DNA from 4 places in the Bradyrhizobium sp. UFLA01-814 genome. Region 4 is predicted to be linked to each of the others. Evidence: predicted binding sites of a transcription regulator. Region 4 holds the regulator's gene; each other region holds the start of a gene.
What was found. Region 4 encodes PhoB, which activates phosphate uptake and scavenging genes when phosphate is short. Its sites were predicted from a motif close to TGTCATNNANCTGTCAT; they were not measured.
Positions count from the first base shown of each region.

Region 1: phnC (phosphonate ABC transporter ATP-binding protein) is a predicted target of PhoB. The motif match lies at 1,628-1,644, and genes of this name have one in related genera.
Region 2: PMN64_RS14230 (YbhN family protein) is a predicted target of PhoB. The motif match lies at 2,265-2,281, and genes of this name have one in related genera.
Region 3: PMN64_RS14150 (UDP-2,3-diacylglucosamine diphosphatase) is a predicted target of PhoB. The motif match lies at 1,372-1,388, and genes of this name have one in related genera.

Region 1 covers NZ_JAQOSR010000078.1:11,040-14,245, reverse strand. The annotation lists gene phnD (phosphonate ABC transporter substrate-binding protein) at 1-606, opposite strand, end outside; gene phnC (phosphonate ABC transporter ATP-binding protein) at 686-1,501, opposite strand; gene PMN64_RS23180 (chloramphenicol acetyltransferase) at 1,712-2,377, shown strand; gene PMN64_RS23175 (alpha-D-ribose 1-methylphosphonate 5-triphosphate diphosphatase) at 2,374-3,206, shown strand, end outside.
Region 2 covers NZ_JAQOSR010000038.1:52,854-56,059, forward strand. The annotation lists gene PMN64_RS14225 (hypothetical protein) at 1-931, opposite strand, end outside; gene PMN64_RS14230 (YbhN family protein) at 1,035-2,111, opposite strand; partial or broken gene PMN64_RS14235 (MFS transporter) at 2,730-3,206, shown strand, end outside.
Region 3 covers NZ_JAQOSR010000038.1:30,758-33,963, forward strand. The annotation lists gene PMN64_RS14140 (Lrp/AsnC ligand binding domain-containing protein) at 1-106, opposite strand, end outside; gene thiD (bifunctional hydroxymethylpyrimidine kinase/phosphomethylpyrimidine kinase) at 310-1,107, shown strand; gene PMN64_RS14150 (UDP-2,3-diacylglucosamine diphosphatase) at 1,412-2,224, shown strand; gene PMN64_RS14155 (glycosyltransferase family 4 protein) at 2,221-3,206, shown strand, end outside.
Region 4 covers NZ_JAQOSR010000040.1:12,051-15,256, forward strand. The annotation lists gene PMN64_RS14590 (GcrA family cell cycle regulator) at 309-821, shown strand; gene phoB (phosphate regulon transcriptional regulator PhoB) at 1,080-1,790, opposite strand; gene phoU (phosphate signaling complex protein PhoU) at 1,937-2,653, opposite strand; gene pstB (phosphate ABC transporter ATP-binding protein PstB) at 2,761-3,206, opposite strand, start outside.

The DNA of each region.
Region 1 (3,206 bases), on a different contig from region 4:
GTTGGTCCACTGGTTGGCGGCCACATCAACGGTTCCCTGCGACAGCGCCAGGACGGCGTTCTCGTGGCTGCCGGTGAACACGACCTTGCCGAAATAGCCCTCGGCGTTCGCGATGCCCATCTTGTTGAGTTCGAAGCGCGGCACGTTGTTGCCGGACGTCGAGTTCGGATCGACCAGGCCGAGATTCTTGCCTTTCAGGTCCTCGACGGTCTTGTACGGGCTCGACGCCTTGACGAAGAACACCGAGTAATAGCCGGTCGAACCGTCGGCGTTCATATCGTTGGCGAACGGGTCGGTCTTGACGCCGGTCAAGCGTGCGCGAGAGAACGAGGCCGAGCCGTAGCTGGCGATCTGGATGTTGCCGGCGCGCTGGCCTTCGATGACGGCCGCGTAGTCGTTGGCAATGCGCAGCGTGACCTTCACGCCGAGCTCCTTCGACAGGTACGCGACGAACGGCGTCCAGCGCTCGGTGACGCCGGAGGCGTTCTCGGCCGGCACCACCGCGAAGGTGAGCTCCGGATATTTTGCCTTCCAGTCCTGCGCGGAGGCCGAACCGGCAAATGCCAGCGCGGCGGCGCCAGCCAGAATGATGCGACGAGTGAACATGACTACCCCTCTTTTGTCGTAGTTGCACCTGTTGGCCGGGCAAAATGCTCGGCCTCCCAGATTGAAAAGTGCGCGACGCTCAGGCCGCGGCTGCGGTGCCGAGTGCCGGCGCAGTTGCACCGTCGGGCGCGGGCAGCGGTGCTGCGCCGATGACGTCATTGGCCTCGAGGTCATAGAGCTCGCGGGCGATATGGTCGGTGAGCGCCGCGGGGGCGCCATCGAACACCACGCGGCCCGCGGCCATGCCGACCAGGCGGTCGCAATAGGTCCGCGCCAGGTCGAGCGAGTGCAGATTGCAGAGCACAGTGATGCCGAAATGCTTGTTGATGCGCAGCAGCGCATCCATCACGATCTTGGTGTTGCGCGGATCAAGCGAGGCGATCGGCTCGTCGGCGAGAATGATGTCGGGCTCCTGCACCAGCGCGCGGGCGATCGCGACGCGCTGCTGCTGGCCGCCGGAGAGCTGATCGGCGCGCTGTGCCGCGAGCTGGGCGATATCGAACTGATCGAGCGCTGACAGCGCGAGCGCCCTGTCCTGTTCCGGCCAGGCCTGCGCCAGCGAGCGCCAGGATGGGATCTGGGCCAGACGGCCCATCAGCACATTGGTCAGCACGTCGAGCCGGCCGACCAGGTTGAACTGCTGGAAGATCATCGCCGAGCGCGCGCGCCACCGCCGCAGTTCCTTGCCGCGCAACGCGGTAACGTCGGTGCCTTCGAACAGGATACGGCCGGAAGTCGGATCGGCGAGACGGTTGATCATCCGCAGCAGCGTCGACTTGCCGGCACCGGAGCGGCCGATCACGCCGACAAAGCTGCCCGGCGCGATCGAAAAGGACGCGTTGTCGACTGCGGCTTTCGTGCCGAACCGGCACGTCAAACCTTCCACCACCAGCATGTAATGCTCCAACCGCGCCTCGTTGGGCCATCGCTATCCCCGGCGTTTTACAGTTATGTGACGACAGCGCTGCGGTGCGGCGATCGTCCACACCCCTCCCTTGTCGCTCCCTTGCCGTCATCGCAACGTCATGATGTTGTCATCAAGCGTCCCGATGACGAGCACACATCCCCGGAAGCCAAAGATTCTTGAACATTTGCGGAGGCCCTGATGGCCGGAAAAACACTCTCGGTTGTGCCGACCGTCGACCCGACTGCGTCGGTCCGTGAGAGCAAGCTCGGCAAATATACCGAGGTCGGCGCGCGCACGATCCTGCTTGAAGTGAGCATGGATGACTATTCCTACGTCGTGAACGACAGCCAGATCACCTACACCTCGATCGGCAAGTTCTGCTCGATCGCGGCGATGACCCGCATCAACCCCGGCAACCACCCGATGCATCGCGCGACGCAGGCACATTTCACCTATCGCGCCAGCGCGTATTTTCCCGGGGAGAGCGACGACACCGACTTCTTCAACTGGCGACGTGCGCATCACGTGCATATCGGCCATGACGTCTGGATCGGGCATGGTGCGATCCTGCTACCAGGACGGAACATCGGAACCGGCGCCGTCATTGCCGCCGGCGCGATCGTGACCAAGGACGTCCCCGCCTACACCATCGTCGCCGGTAATCCGGCGCGGCCGGTGAAGCGGCGCTTCTCCGAGACGATCGCCGACCGCCTCGCCGCGCTCGCATGGTGGGACTGGGATCACGAAACACTTCGGCGTGTCCTGCCCGACTTTCGCAAGCTCGCGGTCGAGGAATTCCTCGACAAGCATGAGGCCGAGGCCGTATCCCAATCACAAGCCAAACAACGGAGCGCCGCATCGTGACGGACATCTTCATCGAGGGCGGGCGCACGCTGGTTGACGGCGCCCTGGTCGAGACCTCGCTGCGGACCACGGGCCGCGACATCGGCGCGCTCGACGCCGAGCAGGGTCGCGCCGCGCTTCACATCGATGCCAGTGGCCTCCTGGTGCTGCCCGGCATCATCGACCTGCACGGCGATGCGTTCGAGCGGCAGATGATGCCGCGCCCAAGCGTCGACTTCCCGACCGACGTGGCGCTTGTTGACAGCGACCGGCAGGCGATCGCCAACGGCATCACCACCGTGTTCCATGGCACGACCTGGTCGTGGGAGCCCGGCCTGCGCAGCGCGGAGAATGCGCGCAAGCTGCTCGACGCGATCGAGGCGCTGCGGCCGCAGCTCGCCGCCGACACCCGCTTCCACCTGCGTCACGAGACCCACAATCTCGAGGCCGAGGCCGAGATCATTCAATGGCTCAGTGAAGGCCGCATCGATCTGTTCACCTTCAACGACCACAGCAACGTCAAGCCGAAGAAGCGCAACCAGCTGGCCGAACGCACCGGGCTCTCCGTCGAAGCCGTCAACGACATGCTCGACCGGGTCGTGGCGCGCCGTTCCGAAGTGCCCGCCTCGATCGCGCGACTGGCAGCCGCTGCGCGCGCGGCCGATATCCGTATGCTCTCACACGACGACAACAGCCCAGCGATGCGCCAGGAGTTTCGCGCGCTGGGCGCCACGATCGCCGAATTCCCCGTCAATGAGGAGACCGCGCGCGATGCCGCCGGCGCGGGCGACTTCATCGTGTTCGGCGCGCCCAATGTGGTGCGCGGCGGCAGCCACACCGGCTGGACCAA
Region 2 (3,206 bases), on a different contig from region 4:
CCTGCTGCGAGCCGAGCAGGCCGTCGGCGATGGTGGCGCCGGTGCAGGCCAGCGGCAGATAGGTCACCGCGATGTGCGGATATTGCACGGCGAGCGCGAGCGCCGTGCGCGTCTGGTAGCTGTACAGCGACCGGTGACAGGCCGAGTTGAGCCACAGCGCGCTCTGGCGCTGCCAGTTGGTCAGGGTGTCCGGTGCTTCGCAGGCGCGGCCGCCTTTGTAGCCGGCGCGGCTCGGCCGGTAATATTGCGCCCCGCCGAGATAGGAGCGGAAGCAGAATCCCTCGTCGGAGAGCGCAATCGCGCGGTCGGGATTGCCCTCGCCGGATGCGATGCTGTCGCCGAGGCCCGCGATCAGCAAGTCGCGCACCTCGATCGGCGTCGTCACGCGCTGGTTGGCGTCCGAGCCGCTCGCGACGTCGACGGTCGCGACCGTGGTGCGGCCGTAGCGGACGCGCAGATTGATCGGCTCGGCGCAATCGAATGTCGAGGATTGCGGCCCGTCGCCGTCGTCGAACGACCAGGCGCAGGTCGCGCCGACCGGAACCGGTCCGGTGAGCCGCACGACGATCGGATGGTCGATCGGCGTCAGATAGCTTTCCTTGACGTTGTCGCGGGTGCAGGGCTCGCTGACGCGGCCCTGCAGGTCGATGCAGAGCCGGTTCACGGTGTTGCGCGCCCAGCCGCGGCCGTCGCTTTGCAGTTCCAGCGCCTGTTCCGAGGCCAGTACGCTGCGGCCAAGCCCGCTTTCGACATGCAGGCGGAAGTCGCGTTCCTCGCGGAACAGGCGGAAGCGGTTGCGGACCTCCCAGGAGATCTGCAGCTGATTGTCCTGCGCGTCCGCGGCTGATGCGAATACCGCTGCCAGCGCGCTGCCGAGCAGCACACTGCAGACCGTCACCCGAAACGAAAATCGAACCAAAAAGCCAATCATGGCGCGGTTTGACGCGAGCGGTACGGCGAAAATAAGAGAAGCGGCTGCGAGGATCGAAAATCCGGGGTCGAGGGGCCCGCACGAGGGCCGATAACGTTGTCTGTTACCGTTTCAGCTGCCTGACCCGCTGCTGCCGGCTTTCGATCGGTTGCCGCACGGTCGCCGAAGCCGTGCAGGCTTGGCTTAGTCGCTTCCGCTCTTGCCAGGGCTGCACCACGTTGAGCCAGAGCTCGCGCATGCCCATGATCGAGATCGAAATCCCGAATGGGATCAGGAAGTAGAGGATGCGGAACACGACCAGCGTCGCCAGCAATTGTTCCTTGCTGAACTCCGGCAGCGCCACCAGCATCGCGGCGTCGAACACACCGATCGAGCCGGGGGCGTGGCTGGCGAAGCCGAGCAGCGTCGCCAGGATGAACACGACCGCCAGCGAGACGAAGTCGATATGCGGCTCGGTCGGCATCAGCAGGTACATTGCGAGCGCGCAGAAGCCGAGATCGACCACGCCGATCAGGATCTGCAGCAGCGTCAGCTTGGCCGAGGGCAATACCACCTTCCAGCCGTTCTGGCCGAGCTCGCGGCGCTTCTCGCCGGTCAGGAGCCAGACGAAATAGGCGCCGATGCCGGCAAGGCAGCCGAGCGCGATCAGCCGGTTCATCGCCGGCGGCAGCAGGTCCATCGCCGACGCCGCCGCCGGGTGCCAGGCCATGCCGAAGCCGAGCACGAACAAATTGCCGAGCCAGAAGGTCAGGCCCGACAGAAAGCAGATCTTGGCGACGTCGATCGCGGAGAGGCCGTAATCGGAATAGATCCGGAAGCGGATCGCGCCGCCGGTGAAGACCGTGGCGCCGATATTGTGGCCGATGGTGTAGCTCGTGAAGCTCGACAGCGCTGCGATGCGGTAGGGGACATGGATCTTGCCGATCGTGCGCAGCGCGAAGAAGTCGTAGAAGGTCAGCGTGCAGAACGCCCCGACCACGCAGAGAGCCGCCAGCGCGATCCGATGCGGCGCGATGTTGGTGAGCGCGGTGAGAATGATGCCGGTATCGACGCCCTTCAGGGTGTGAACAAGCGACGTGATCGCGAACGCGATGATCAACACACTCGCGGCGATCCCGAGCCGTTTCCAGCCGATCTTTTCCTTGAAACCACGCCCAAGCGTGGTCAGCAGCCGAAGCATTCATCCTCCCGGCGGGGCGGCAATTTCAGTGGGACCCGGTCACGGACGGCGACGGGTGACGGGCAAACGCACCGTACGCGATGACCCATAAGGCAAAACCGATGCGTTGTGCAGCCCTTGACAAGCCAAGCTTCGGCCCTCGTCCAGCGTCATTGTCATATTGGCTACATATGTTCTCGCTCTGCGGAATGTGAGTCGCAGGACGGCGACGGGGCCACTGCATGTTCCGCCGTTCCAAGCGATTTCGTCGGCTTTTTCGCCGATTTTGCCGCCGTTCCGGCGTCGATGCGGGTCAGTTGGCGCGAGCCGAATAGACGGTATGCATCAGCACGGGGACGCCTGAGCCGGCTGTGGCGTTTACCAAAGTGTGAAGTCGACGCGCGCTTGCGCATGATCCGCCCTGCGCTCGGGGCCAAGTGAGGCGCGCGAGGGCGGTCCGTAGGTCTATTGAGGCAAAACGCCGCGCAAGCGGGCCGCCGTCGGGCAGGCCGGCCAGGAATGCGATTTCACACTTCGATCGGTGGCGAAGTGTTGCGGCGAAACGAAGGCCTATGTCTCGCATTGGTTGCCGAGAGCAAGGACAAGACCATGCAACAGACATCCCTGAACGTCCGGCACATGCCGGACCGCCGTGCAACGTCGCATCAGCAAACGAGCGGGCTCGCGGCGACGTTGACGCTCGCCGCGATGAGTCTCGGCTATGGCGTCGTGCAGCTCGACGTCACCATCGTCAACACGGCGCTCAATGCGATCGGCGCCTCGCTTGGCGGCGGCGTTGCCGAACTGCAATGGGTGGTCAGCGCCTACACGATTGCCTTTGCGGCCTTCATCCTGACCGCGGGCGCGCTCGGCGACCGGATCGGCGCCAAGCGCATCTTCATGGCCGGGTTTGCGATCTTCACCGCGGCATCGGTTGCCTGCGCGGTCGCGCCTGATGCGGCGACGCTGATCGCCGCCCGCTGCGTGCAGGGGCTGGCGGCAGCCATCCTGGTGCCGAACTCGCTGGCGCTGCTCCGCCATGCCTATGAAGACGAGAAGGCGCGGGGACGCGCAGTCGGGGTCTGGGCCGCGGGCGCGAGCCTTGCGCTGACCGCC
Region 3 (3,206 bases), on a different contig from region 4:
CCGCGGTGGAATAGATCTCGGACGCAATCTCGGCCTCCGCCAGCGCGTTGGCGACGGTGTAGGACTGGCCGAGCTTGCATTTGATCTGGACGAAGAAAGGAACCATCAAAGTCGTCTCCGGGGATTTCCGCGACTATAGGCCCAAAACGGGCGGCCAAGGCAAGGGGACAAGAGCGGGCAAGGCAGCGTCAGGGCAAAGCCAACCCGCGGTAAAGTCAGGCGAACTTGCCGTCGATCCGCGGCCGGGCTAGGACAGGCCATGGTCTTGTTCGCGATGGTCGCATTCGTATCAACCGCCGGTGCTGCACGATGACGCCGGTCGCGCTCACCATTGCCGGCTCGGACTCCTCGGGCGGGGCGGGTATCCAGGCCGACCTCAAGAGCTTTGCCGCGCTCGGGGTCTATGGCGCCTCCGCGATCACGGCGCTGACTGCGCAGAACACCAAGGGGGTCAGCGGCATCCATCCGGTGCCCGCTTCATTCGTCACCGCCCAGATCGACGCGGTGTTCTCCGATCTCGAGGTCGGCGCGGTCAAGATCGGCATGGTGGCGCAGGCCGAGACGATCGCGGCGATCGCCGATGGGCTGAGGCGCTGGGCGCCGCGCCATGTCGTGCTCGATCCGGTGATGGTCGCAACCTCGGGCGATCGGCTGCTTGCCGCCGAGGCGGTCGATGCGCTGAAGACCCTGCTGTTTCCGCTGGCCTCGCTGATCACGCCGAACCTGCCGGAAGCGGCGGCGCTGCTCAACGAGCCGGTCGCCGAGAGCGAGGCCGACGTCGAGCGACAAGGCAAGCGATTGCTGGCGATGGGATGTCGCGCGGTGCTGGTCAAGGGCGGCCACGGCCACGGCGCCGACAGCATCGACTATCTGATCGACGCCGAGCGCAGCATCGCGCTGGCTGCGCCGCGCATTGCGACCGCCAATACGCATGGCACCGGCTGCTCGCTGTCCTCGGCAATCGCAGCAGGGCTCGCGAAGGGCGAGAGCATGGAGACCTCCGTGCTCAACGCCAAGGCCTGGATTACTGAAGCAATCGCCGCTGCCGATCGTTTTGCCATCGGCCACGGGCATGGGCCGGTGCATCACTTTCACAAATATTATTGAGGCTCTTGTAGCCCGGATGGAGCGCAGCGAAATCCGGGAGCGCGCCATCCGCGCATGCAAGACCCCGGATTGCGCTTCGCTTCATCCGGGCTACGCATTCATCGCTGCTTCGTTGTCCGCCACGATATGCAGGCAACACAACACCTCTTCCCCGCAGTCGCGGCCGCCGATGTCGCCAGATTGTCGCACGCTGCTGTTATCCGCAGGGCAGGGGCGTGCTGCTGATTCTCGTTAACTGTTTGTGGGGCCTTGGGTCGCGGGGATCGTCATCGCCTTGTCACAGGAATCTGTTAGGTGCACAGGCATGGGAAGTGACTCCTTGAGTGAAGAAAGTCCCGAGCGGCACTTTCGCACTTTGTTTATCTCCGATGTCCATCTCGGAGCCCGCGGTTCGCAAGCCGACCGCCTGCTGGACTTCCTCCGCTCTCACGATGCCGACACGATCTACCTCGTTGGTGATATCGTCGACGGCTGGGCGCTGAAGTCGAACTGGTACTGGCCGCAGACCCATAACGATTTCGTGCAGAAGATGCTGCGCAAGGCGCGCAAGGGCGCCAAGGTGATCTACGTCCCGGGCAACCACGACGAGTTCCTGCGCAAATATTACGGCACGCATTTCGGCGGCATCGACGTGGTGGAGAACACGGTTCACACCGGCGCCGACGGCAAGCGCTACCTCGTGATCCACGGCGACATTTTCGATCTCGTGGTGCAGAACGCGCGCTGGCTCGCCCATCTCGGCGACAAGGCCTACGACTTCGCGATCCAGATGAATCGCTTCGTCAACTTCTTCCGCAAGATGTTCGGCGTGCCGTACTGGTCGCTGTCGCAATGGGCCAAGCTGAAGGTCAAGAAGGCGGTGAACTATATCGGCGCGTTCGAGGCGACGCTTGCCGGCGAGGCGCGGCGCCACGGCTGCGACGGCGTGATCTGCGGCCACATCCACTACGCGACGATTCATGACGAGCACGGCATCCGCTACATGAATTGCGGCGACTGGGTGGAGAGCTGCACCGCGCTCGCCGAGCACGAGGACGGCCATTTCGAGATCATCACCTGGACCGACCCGGTGCGCCGGATCGCGCCAGTTCCGCGAGTGACGGCACGCGCTGCATGACGCATATCCTGGTCGCGACCGATGCGTGGCATCCCCAGGTCAACGGGGTTGTCCGCACGCTGACCATGATGGCGCAGGCGGCGAAATCGCTCGGCGTCGAGGTGAGCTTCCTGACGCCGGACGAGTTCCGCACCTTCGCGATGCCGAGCTATCGCGATCTCCGGCTGGCGCTGCCCTACCGGGCCAAGGTGGCAAGTCTGATCGAGGCGGCGAGGCCCGACAGCATCCATATCGCGACCGAGGGCCCGATCGGGCTTGCGGTGCGCCGCTATTGCCGCAAGCGCGGCCTGCCGTTCACGACGAGCTTCCATACCCGCTTCCCCGAATACGTCTCGGCGCGGACGCCTGTCCCGGAAGCCTGGGTGTGGCGCGCATTGCGCTGGTTCCACCGGCCGAGCCGGGCGGTGATGGCGGCGACCCCGGCGCTGGCGGCCGAGTTGCGTCAGCGCGGCTTCCGCAACGTGGTGCTGTGGTCGCGGGGCGTCGATACTGCGCTGTTCCATCCGCGCGATGTCGATCTCTGCCTGCCGCAGCCGGTCTATCTCAGCGTCGGCCGGGTGGCGGTGGAGAAAAATCTTGAGGCCTTTCTTGACCTCGATTTGCCGGGAACCAAGGTCGTGGTCGGCGACGGCCCGGCGCGGGCGGCGCTGGAGCGGAAATATCCGGACGCCGTGTTCCTCGGCGCCCGCCATGGAGAAGAATTGGCTGAGATCTACGCGGCGGCCGATGTGTTCGTTTTCCCGAGCCGGACCGATACGTTCGGTCTGGTGCTGCTTGAAGCGTTGGCGAGCGGCTTGCCGGTTGCCGCTTTTCCGGTCACCGGTCCCCGCGACGTGATCGGCGCGGCGCCGGTCGGTGTGCTCGACGAGGATTTGCGCCATGCCTGCCTCGAGGCGCTCAGCATTCCGCGGCAGGCCTGCGTTGATTTCGCCGCGCTCCACACCTGGCAGGCGTCGGCCCGGGTGTTCATCGACCGTTGCAT
Region 4 (3,206 bases):
CAATCCGGAGCATTCCGGTGCGGTGGAAAAGCCTCATCGCAATGCTTAACTGTATCGGAACATGTGGACGCACGGCCGCGGACTCTTGCGCCAGAGTCACGCCATATTGTAGCGTTTGGCCTGTCGGGTACGACATCTCGTGCGGCAGTACTGGACCCTCTAAGTAGCCTTCGTATCGCGCGTAAACGTTCGGGCGCAAGACCGCGCCCGGCGAGGGCTAAGGGATTCTGGCCGCAGGGATATTTGTCCAGATTGGCTCGCAGCGCCGCTCCAATGATTGGCCGGCGCTACGCGAAGGGAAGAATGCGATGACTGTATTGACCTGGTCCGACGATCGCGTCGAGCAGCTGAAGAAACTCTGGGAGTCTGGCCTGTCGGCCAGCCAGATCGCGGCGGAACTTGGCAATGTGACGCGAAACGCCGTGATCGGCAAAGTGCATCGGCTCGGCCTCTCCGGCCGCGCCAAGGCCCCCTCCACGGCCGCGCCGCGGCAGCGCAAGGCCCGCCCCGCCCAGCACATGATGCGGGTGGCGCGCCCGGTGTCCCGCGGCAACACCGCGCTGGCGCACGCCTTCGAGGTCGAGATGGAGCCCGATCCGATCTCCTACGACAATGTGGTGCCGATGAGCCAGCGGCTGTCGCTGCTCGAACTCAACGAGGCCACCTGTCACTGGCCGGTCGGCGATCCCTCAAGCCCGGAATTCTTCTTCTGCGGCGGCAAGGCGCTCGGCGGCCTGCCCTATTGCGCGCATCACTCGCGCGTCGCCTACCAGCCCGCCGCCGATCGCCGCCGGCCGTCGGCGAAACCGCAGATCAAGTGAGCACTCGGGAAACTACGGAAGACCTGAAAAACAAATCCCCGCGAAAGCGGGGATTTTTTTATGGCGCGTGGCCCGTTACATCATCGGCGTCGTCCCGGCGAAAGCCGGGACCCATAACCACTAATGCGTGTTGTTAGAAAGCCGTCTGGCCCCGTGCCGATTACGCCGGCCGCGGCGTATGGGTCCCGGCTCCCGTGCGCAATTGCGCACTAGGCCGGGACGACACCGTGCTACGGGATATGAATCCCGCAACGGCCATTACGGCTGCGGCTCGGCCTTGGCAAAGCGGTCGTCGAGCGCGTAGCCGGCGCCGCGCACGGTGCGGATCGGATCCTGCTCGCGGCCCGGATTGAGCAGCTTGCGCAGGCGGCCGATATGCACGTCGACGGTGCGTTCATCGATGTAGATGTCGCGGCCCCAGACGCTGTCGAGCAGTTGCTCGCGGCTGAACACGCGGCCGGGATGCTCGAGGAAGAATTCGAGCAGGCGATACTCGGTCGGCCCGAGATCGATCGGGCGGCCCGAGCGCGCCACGCGGCGCTTCTCGCGGTCGAGCTCGATGTCGCCATAGGTCAGCACGGTTGCAAGCCGCTCCGGGCTCGCGCGGCGCAAGAGGCCCTTCACCCGCGCCAGCAGCTCCGGCACCGAGAACGGCTTGACGATGTAATCGTCGGCGCCGGTGGCAAGCCCGCGCACGCGCTCGCTTTCCTCGCCGCGCGCGGTCAGCATGATGATCGGAAGCTGCTTGGTCTCGGGCCGCGCCCGCAGGCGGCGGCACAGCTCGATGCCGGACAGGCCCGGCAGCATCCAGTCGAGGACCACGAGGTCGGGAACGCGCTCCTTCAGCCTCGTGTCGGCATCGTCGCCGCGCCCCACCGTCTCGACATCGTAGCCTTCCGCATCGAGGTTGTAGCGCAACAGCGTCGTCAGCGCTTCCTCGTCTTCGACTACCAGAATGCGTGCGCTCATCGGTTTAAGTTCTTTCTCTGTGGTGATCCGTTGCCCAGACGCAAACCGAAACGCTTACTTCCTTGAGCATAGTCCCCGCGGAAACGAATTGTCGCGAGGATCGTCCAGTTTCACTCTTGCCGGTTTCGCGCTTGCCGATGATGCCTTCAGTTGCCCGGCACCGTGGTGGCAAAAGTGGTCATGTCCCCCTTCGGGCGCTTGTCGGTGATCTGCTGGCCCTCGATCATGTAGAACACGGTCTCTGCGATATTGGTAGCGTGATCGCCGATCCGCTCGATGTTCTTGGCGCAGAACATCAGATGGATGCAGAACGAGATGTTGCGCGGATCTTCCATCATGTAGGTGAGCAGTTCGCGGAACAGCGAGGTGCAGATCGCATCGACCTCCTCGTCGCCCTTCCAGACGTTCATCGCCGCCGGCAGGTCGTGCGCGGCGTAGGCGTCGAGCACCGACTTGACCTGCGACAGCACGAGGTCGGTCATGTGCTCGAGGCCGCGGATCAGCTTCAGCGGCTGGAAATCGCTCTCCAGCGCCGCGACACGCTTGCCCATGTTCTTGGCGAGGTCGCCGATCCGCTCGAGGTCGGTGGCGACGCGCATCGCGCTGACGATCTCGCGCAGGTCGATCGCCATCGGCTGGCGGCGCGCGATCGTCAGCACCGCGCGCTCTTCGATGTTGCGCTGCAGATTGTCGATCTCGATGTCGGCGGCGACCACGCGCTTGCCGAGCGCGACGTCGCGACGGATCAGCGCGTCGACCGACTCGGTAATCATCCGCTCGACCAGGCCGCCCATCTCGGCGACCAGGCGGGTCAACTCCTGCAGGTCGCTGTCGAATGCCTTGGCGGTATGTTCAGAAGCCATCGCTTGTCTCCCTCAAACCATGATCCCGGGGATCATGGTTTCGTGTCCTGAATTTTAGCATGCCCTGATCGGAAAACCGGTTTCCACTTTTCCGGATCATGCGCCGGTCAACCGAACCGGCCGGTGATGTAGTCCTGGGTGCGCCGATCGCTCGGTGAGGTGAAGATCTTGTTGGTGTCGTCGAACTCGATCAGCTCGCCGAGATACATGAAGGCGGTCTTGTCGGAGACGCGCGCCGCCTGCTGCATGTTGTGGGTGACGATCGCGATCGTGTAGTCCTCGGAGAGCTCCTGGATCAGCTCCTCGACCTTGGCGGTCGAGATCGGGTCGAGCGCCGAGCACGGCTCGTCGAACAGGATCACCTCGGGGCGCACCGCCACGGTGCGCGCGATGCACAGGCGCTGCTGCTGGCCGCCGGAGAGCGACAGGCCGGACGCGTTCAGCTTGTCCTTGACCTCGTTCCACAGCGCGCCGCCGCGCAGCGCCTTCTCGACCCGGTCGTCCATCTCGGACTTCGAGATCTTCTCGTAGAGGCGGATGCCGAAGGCGATGT